2 regions of the Proteus vulgaris genome follow, and region 2 is predicted to be linked to the other one. Evidence: predicted binding sites of a transcription regulator. Region 2 holds the regulator's gene; the other holds the start of a gene.
The links. The regulator Fur, encoded in region 2, represses iron uptake genes when iron is present. The targets are predictions, from matches to a motif close to ATAATAATGAGAACNACTATCAA.

Region 1 (4,451 bases), 1.9 Mb from region 2:
AAATGTATAACGATCCGTTAAGTTATCAATATTAAATGTGAAGTTGATGTTTTTTCTTAATGCGTACTTACCAAAAAGATCGACAGTCGTTGATGAGTATAATTTCTGAACAGGAGCAGCCGCCGTTCCAACTAACCATTTTTGAGGATAATCTTTTCCTGAATTATAACGAACCCTAACACCTGTTTGTAATTTTTGATCAAACATTTTGATACCCGCAATTCCGGAGAAAATTTTCTCTGGTGGTATTCTTGATGGCGATAATCCCCATGCAAAGCCAACAGAATTACAGGCTGATTCAAGACGACCTAATTCCATTTCAGCTTTTGAACATAAATTAGCTTTATTATAGAAAGTCGCATCAACGGAACCGAAAAGATAATTTGAATCATATTTTAATTCAACTTCATAACCTGATAATTTAAATTTATCGTAATTCTTAGTAATAACGTAAGACTCAGGATAATATCCACCATTTGGATTTACCCCTTGAGAAAGATAATTCTTAATATCATTGTTGAAATAAGCAATACGTAATGACGTATTATCTTCATCAAAAATAAGATTATCTTTATCTAAATGGATACCGACTTCGAAAGATCGTGCATTTTCAGGTTTAATCGGATACTTAGGGTTATAAGAATATGTTTGATCTGATACAGAGCTTTCAAATAAACTTGGTTCTCTATAAGTATCTGAATATTTACTATAAAGATCTAAGTCTGGTGTCACATGGAAACGGATCTCACCAAAGAAATCATTTTTAGGCCCATATGTTGTTGTTTTTCCAGCGATATGATCTTCAACTTTAAATGAATGAATACGCCAACCGCCCAATGTATCAATCCATTCACCTTTATAAGCAATATTGGTAAACAATGAGCTCGTTATCCCTTTTGCATTCCGATTTGCAGGAGGAAGCTCTTTACCTGGCGTTGTACCCTCAGGACTCCAATTAGATTCATATCTTTTGGTTAATGGTTTTGTCGTTTGGGTCATATACTCAATACCATAAGTGATATCTATTGGCTGATTCGCAAACTGAGATGTATTTTCTATATTAAAACCAATACGTTCATCATTGTATTTATGTTTATATTGATTTCCATTATGAGCAGTAACATCATCCGTTAAGCCATTTCTTTGATTAAATCTCCCTTTTGTCCACCAAACACCGACATTCATATCCACTAGAATCGATTCTGGTTTATAAGAGTAATTTACAGATGTTGTATCTATTTTGGCGCTACCGAGTGTCCATTGAGACATTTTTCCATCATATTGATACCAATAAGCGGCAAGAACTTCACCCGCCTTTTGTTCATGGTGACGATAATTAATTTCTAGGCTGGAATCAGCATTAAAATAGATATTGGATTTCAATAAAGTTGACTGGCTTTCATAACTGGTATTAACGACTTCCTGACCTGGTTTAATCGGCGCATCCGTCTGTTTATATTTATCATACCCATGTTTACCCGCAATAAAGTTACCTTGCGTACGGTCACTATAAGCGATTAAAAAGTCGAATTTATCATTTCTATATGCCACACCAGCAGTATAAGAACCATTATTAAAATGGGTACTTTTTAAATCTGTTGATGGCTGATAACTACCTTCATTTTCTTCACTCGAACTCACTGTTGGTCGCACATTATTATTATAGAGACTGCCTTTAAACAGAAAGCCGACTTGATCCCCTTGAGGGATAATGCTATTTGCTGAAATCGTTTTTAACTTAACGGTTCCGCCTATCGCTCCCCCAGAGAATTTACTCATGGAAGCGCCTTTTTCTATTTCAATAGAATCAATTAAGTCTGAATCAATATATGTTCGGTCTGCACTTCCTTGATAACCTCGCCAAGTATTGGTTGATTGTAGACTTCCATCAATAATGATAGGAACACGGCCATTTCCTTGTAATCCGCGAATACCAATATCAAGTGCCCCAGCTTCATTTCTAGAGTTATTGCTTTGAAGCGATGTTTCATTAGCAAAGATATCTGAATTAGTCGTTCCTCTTATCGTACTAATGTCTTTTGTATTAATATGCTTAATATCTGTTTTAGTTTTATTTGCGGTAACAACAAGTTTGTCTTCTTGATTTGCTGGCGTATTTTGGCTGGCTAAAGATGACGTTGATATGCATAAAATAACCAAGGTTATTATATTTTTCTTTGCTTGAAATATCATTTAAGTAATGCCTTTCACTTATCAACTATCAATCGTTTTATATCATCAAGTAATTTGATGAATGTTAAAAACCCATCTGTCATTTATCTAATAAATTTGAATAACTATTAGCTTTTTGAACAATGAATGAAAACAAAATAACTATATTATTTATAGGGTTATATTCCTTTAATGGCTTATTTTGGGAATAGAAATATACTCCAATGATAATAATTATCAATATAATAATAACTATTATTATCATCTAGTTAACATTTAGATTTTTATTCTGAACATTTGGCTTATTGGTTTGATAAAATAAATGAAAATAGGATTTGAATAGTGAGTATTGAGATGATATTGAGGGAAGATAAGTTGGAGCGGGCGAAGGGAATCGAACCCTCGTATAGAGCTTGGGAAGCTCTCGTTCTACCATTGAACTACGCCCGCAGTTGGTTTTTCCAATTATACGCTCACCTAATCGAACAGCAATCCCCTTCTTATTTAAGTGATTATTTAATCATCATGAAAAATATAAACTATTAATAATAAACATAAAAAAGCCACCTATTGGTGGCTTTAAATTAATTATTATTCTAATTAAGAAGTAACAATTATTTATTAGGACGCATTGCCGGGAATAAAATGACATCACGGATAGTATGACTATCAGTAAATAACATTACCATACGGTCAATACCAATACCTAAACCTGCTGTTGGCGGTAATCCATGTTCTAATGCCGTAATATAGTCATGGTCAAAGAACATAGCTTCTGCATCACCGGCTTCTTTTTGACGAACTTGATCTTCAAAACGTTCAGCTTGGTCTTGTGCATCATTAAGTTCTGAGAAACCATTACCAATTTCACGACCACCAATAAAGAATTCGAAGCGGTCAGTGATAAATGGATTATCGTCGTTACGACGAGCTAATGGTGAAACTTCTGCCGGGTATTCAATGATAAAAGTTGGTTGAATTAAGTGGCTTTCTGCAACTTCTTCAAAAATTTCACACTGAACACGGCCTAAGCCCCAGCTTTTCTCAATCTTAATACCAATAGATTGGGCAATAGCAACTGCTTTATCCATATCATCAAGATCAGCCATTACAGTTTCTGGACGATATTTGCAGATAGCTTCTTTCATGGTTAATTTGGCAAATGGCTTGCCAAAATCAAACTCTTGGTCGCCGTATTTCACTAACGAAGAACCCAGTACATTTTCAGTTAATGTACGGAATAATTCTTCCGTTAATTCAATTAAGTCACGGTAATCTGCATACGCCATATAGAGTTCCATCATAGTGAACTCTGGGTTATGACGCGGTGATACACCTTCATTACGGAAGTTACGGTTGATTTCGAATACGCGATCAAAACCACCGACAACTAAACGTTTTAAATATAACTCAGGTGCAATACGCAGATACATATCAATATCTAACGCATTATGGTGAGTAATAAACGGACGCGCACTTGCTCCACCAGGAATGGTTTGCATCATCGGTGTTTCAACTTCCATAAAGCCTTTGTTCACCATAAATTGACGAATACCCGCCATAACTTGTGAACGAATTTGGAAAGTTTTACGTGATCCGTCGTTAGAGATCAGATCTAAATAACGCTGACGATAACGCATTTCTTGGTCAGCTAAACCGTGGAATTTATCTGGTAACGGGCGCAGTGCTTTAGTTAATAAACGCACTTCTGTACAGTGAACACTTAATTCACCTGTTTTCGTTTTAAAAACACGACCACGAGCACCTAAGATATCGCCAAGATCCCATTTTTTAAATTGCTCGTTGTAGATGCCTTCTGGCAAATCATCACGAGAAACATAAAGCTGAATGCGACCACCCATGTCTTGCAATGTAGCGAAAGATGCCTTGCCCATAATACGGCGAGTCATCATACGACCTGCAATAGCAACTTCCACATTCGCTGCTTCTAACTCTTCTGCACTCATTGCATCATACTTTTGATGTAATTCGTCAGACAGTGCATCTCTGCGGAAATCATTTGGGAATGCGTTACCATTATCACGTAAAGCGGATAATTTTTCGCGGCGTGTTTGCAGTTCGTTATTTAAATCAGGTGCCTGCTCCGCACCTTGTTGCTGTTGCGACATGTTTTTCCTCACAGGCCCGCTTTTAAGCTAGCTTCAATAAATTTATCAAGATCACCGTCTAACACTGCTTGTGTATTACGCGTTTCCACACCAGTGCGTAAATCTTTAATGCGTGAATCATCAAGAACATAAGAACGAATTTGACTACCC
Region 2 (4,451 bases):
TCGTCTTGATGTGTGGTGGGATGGTCGTTCTGACTTTAACGCCAACGGTGAAAAAGCACTTTATGCGGGTGTAATGTACGACCTGAAAAATTGGGATCTATCTGGCTGGGCGGTAGGTACTTCTTATGTTTATGCATGGGATGCTAAACCAAGTGGTAAAGCCATTTATGATCAAGGTCAGCGCATCAGAGAAAGTGCGTGGAATGCGGATATTATGTATACGGTTCAAGAAGGTCGCGCTAAAGGGACACTCTTTAAGCTTCATTATACCCGTTATGATAACCATTCCGATATCCCAAGTTATGAAGGTGGTTTTGGTAATATCTTCCAAGATGAAAAAGACGTTAAATTTAACGTAATTATGCCATTTACTATTTTCTAATATCAGAGTGAGGATAAAGTGTATTAATTGCACTTTATCCTGAATAAAAATAAAAAGCTAAATACGATTACGATAAGTAAAAATAACTAATAGAAAGAGTAGGGATAAATTAAAAAGAATAAATATTATTCTCAAAAATTAGCCTCGTTAATAAAGTGAAGTTGTCAGCAGTAGTAAAAAGTAGAAGTAAAGTCGTCATGTCATGTTATGTCGTCTGAGATAAATGTGAGTGGGTTATGTTTATCTCTTGAGCTTCAGTTATTTCGCAAAATTTGCGTAAGGTATTTACCCTAAAAGGCAGTCAGAGTGGGTATCGTAGTGGGGGGTAAATACCTTTATTTTTAAATCCTTTCTTTTTCGTCCTTTTCATCCTTGTGCGTTTTTTCATTCTATGGCAAATTTCTTCTCATTCATTTTATCTCTCCTTAATTTATTATTCTGCATTGAATACTATTTAATAATGCACGTTTTCAGGAAGAAGCATGTTAAAGCGATTGGATGATTTTTTATTAGAACCACCATTGAAGCCTTTTAAAGGTATAAAACGATTTATTGTTGAATTTCTTTTTTTTGGTGTGAAAGAAGCGCGTTCTTGTTTATTTGCGGGATTTTTCTTTTTTATTTTATTTGTAACACCAAGTAAAGGAATATTAGGGATACCTCGTTATGACGTTTTACTTATTCTCGCTATTGCTTTCCAATTATGGATGGTATGGGGAAAACTCGAAACATGGGATGAATTAAAAGCGATCTGTTTTTTCCACATTGTTGGTTTTGTGATGGAATTATTTAAAACATCAGCGGCAATTGGATCGTGGAAATACCCTGATTTTGCTTACACTAAATTGTGGGAAGTCCCTTTATTTACAGGGTTTATGTATTCCGCGGTAGGAAGTTATTTAATTCAAGCATGGCGTTTTTTAAAAGTACGAATTGAACATTATCCACCTTATTGGATGGCAACTTTGGTTGCGCTCGCTATCTATATTAATTTCTTTTCTCATCACTTTATCGGTGATTATCGCTGGTATTTAACTGCCTTTATTTTAGGTCTTTATGCCCGTAGTGTGGTTTATTTTACGCCTTATGATACAGAGCGAAAAATGCCACTATTATTGGCTTTTGTTCTGATAGGTTTCTTTATTTGGCTTGCTGAGAATTTCGGTACATTTTTTGGCGTATGGCAATATCCTAACCAAATTGGTGCTTGGTCTGCTGTACATGCAGGAAAATGGGGCTCTTGGTCACTGTTAGTCATTGTTACATTTACTATCGTGGTTCATTTAAAACATATTAAACACAGTATCAGTGTGGCTAAGTAGAGTTATCCTCGGATTTTAGGCAATAAAAAGGAACTGTAGACAGTTCCTTTTTTTTACTGAGAGATTATCCAGAATGAATTATTTCTCATCATGTGCGTGGCTATCTTCTTTACAATTGCCTTCAGCACAGTGGCCATATAAATAAAGGCTATGATTGGAAAGCTTGATACCATGACGTTCAGCGATGTTTCTTTGGCGCACTTCAATCGCATCATCTGTAAACTCGATAACTTTACCACAATCAAGACAAATTAAATGATCGTGATGGTGTTGTTGAGTTAATTCAAATACTGATTTACCACCTTCAAAATTATGTCGGGTAACAATACCAGCATCGTCAAATTGGTTTAAGACGCGATACACGGTTGCCAGACCAATCTCTTCACCGATATCGATGAGTTTTTTATAGAGATCTTCAGCACTGACATGATGGCACTCAGGATCCTGGAGCACTTCCAAGATCTTTAAGCGAGGAAGTGTAACTTTTAACCCAGCATTTTTTAACGCTTTATTATTGTCGGTCATGCGGATTTAATCCTGTTGCTAATGGTGAATTTAATTTTTGTGCTCACTAATAGGGTTGATTCATTAACACTCGGGTGAATAAATAACCTTATTGATTATAGGCATGATATTTAAAAATAAACACCCCTACCTATCACACTATCTTAGCACACCATTGAATAATTATCATTCTCAATATTGAGTATTTATTTATCCCAGAATTTCATCTAGGCTCATTTCTTCTTTGATTTGAGCAACCCAAGCATCAACACGCTCTTCGGTTAATTCTGGTTGACGGTCTTCGTCAATCGCAAGGCCGATAAAGTGATTATCATCTGCAAGCCCTTTAGAGGCTTCAAAATGGTAACCTTCTGTTGGCCAGTGACCCACAATGACAGCACCACGAGGTTCAATAATATCGCGGATTGTGCCCATTGCATCACAGAAGTATTCTGCATAGTCCTCTTGGTCGCCACAACCGAACAGTGCAACCAGCTTACCGTCAAAATTAATATCTTCTAGTGTTGGGAAAAAGTCATCCCAATCGCATTGTGCTTCACCATAATACCAAGTAGGAATACCTAGTAACAGAATATCAAATGCTTCGATATCTTCTTTACTGGATTTTGCGATATCATGAACTTCGGCATTATCAGCCCCCAGTCTTTCTTGAAGCATTTTGGCAATATTTTCAGTGTTGCCGGTATCACTGCCGAAGAATATACCTATGATTGCCATAAAGTGAGATAACCTCTTTTATTCTATATTCGTTATACTTCAAATTGTTGCGTTGTTGGCTACGTTAATTCGTACTAATTACATACTTTGTATGTACCAGTAACGCCTTTACTTACCACCTAGCCACACTTCAAAATAGTTAGAGTATATTTGTCTGTGTTTGAACAATTACTAGTGAAAAATAAACATCTTGTTTTCATAATAGAAAACTAAAAAACGTATTTTGACGAAAATAGCAGTGTAATTCTGTCGAATTTGTGTGGTTTAGCTGCTAGCTATTCTCATTTTGATGTATTTTCAAGGCGTGATTTTGCGCCAATTGTTCTAGTAATATTTCTTCAATAAGCTCGCTACGGCTAACATTTCTTGCAGTCGCCAACTCATTAAGTGCATTCACAGCGTCCTCATTTAATTTCAACTCAACTCGACGTAAACCATTGACTCTGTCTCGTCTTAATTGGTTGCGTTTATTAATTCTAAGCTGTTCATCCCGAGAAAGCGGGTTTGTTTTAGGTCGCCCAGGTCTGCGTTCATCTGCGAACAAATCCAGTGTGGTGCGATCAGTTTGTTCTTTTGCCATAAATTTTGCTGTGAAAGGGCGTATACCAATGACTAAATTGCGAAACGCCCAATAATACCCCACATAGTGGCGTCCTGCCACTGCTTCCTGAGTTTAACCTATTGTCATTTGGTCTTTTTATCGACAGATTGCGTGATTAAGTACAATAATTATACATTCAGCTAAATTATTACTTTCTTAATGGCGTCACTTTAGGCAATAAATTAAGCTTTGGATAAAAAACGACGAATAGCGTTAATAACAGTGCTAGGCTTTTCTGAATGTACCCAGTGTCCAGTATTTGCTACGACAAAAGCGCTAGCTTGCGGAAATTGGCGTGCAATATCATTACGGTATTCATCTAATATATAAGGTGATAAACCACCGCGAATAAATAGCACCGGATAATTCCAAGCAGGAACTTCTTTCCAACCAATAATGTCTGAATAAGCATTTTTGATTGCAGATAAATTAAATAGCCATTCACCACTTTTAAATGATTTAAGTAAAAACTGAATAACTCCCTCTTCTTTAATAAAGGGACTCATAATTTCTACTGCATCTTGACGTCGTGTAACTTGAGCTTTACTGACGGCTTCGAGTGCCGCAAAAATGTTATCGTGGCGACGGACATTGTAAGCTACAGGTGACATATCTATTACGACAATGCGAGCAATTCGCTCTGGTGCTAATGCCGTCATTGCCATTGCTATTTTTCCCCCCATGGAGTGCCCAATAATGATGGCTTTTGAGATATGTAAACTATCAAGTAATGTAAGTACATCTTGTGCCATATCTTGATAGTTCATACTTTCGCTATGAGGAGAATGTCCATGATTACGCACGTCAATTTGGATCACGGAGTGGTCTTTGCGTAGATCACGCCCTAATATGCCTAAATTATTTAAGTCACCAAAAAGACCGTGGATCAAAACAATAGGTAAAT

Region 1: LW139_RS14590 (TonB-dependent receptor domain-containing protein) is a predicted target of Fur. The motif match lies at 2,397-2,419, and genes of this name have one in related genera.

Annotation. Positions count from the first base shown of each region.
Region 1 covers NZ_CP090064.1:3,019,803-3,024,253, forward strand. The annotation lists gene LW139_RS14590 (TonB-dependent receptor domain-containing protein) at 1-2,193, opposite strand, end outside; tRNA gene LW139_RS14595 (tRNA-Gly) at 2,549-2,622, opposite strand; gene lysS (lysine--tRNA ligase) at 2,787-4,301, opposite strand; one part of gene prfB (peptide chain release factor 2) at 4,310-4,451, opposite strand, start outside.
Region 2 covers NZ_CP090064.1:1,151,769-1,156,219, forward strand. The annotation lists gene chiP (chitoporin ChiP) at 1-382, shown strand, start outside; gene LW139_RS05475 (DUF817 domain-containing protein) at 865-1,704, shown strand; gene fur (ferric iron uptake transcriptional regulator) at 1,783-2,229, opposite strand; gene fldA (flavodoxin FldA) at 2,419-2,946, opposite strand; gene ybfE (LexA regulated protein) at 3,218-3,526, opposite strand; gene ybfF (esterase) at 3,730-4,451, opposite strand, start outside.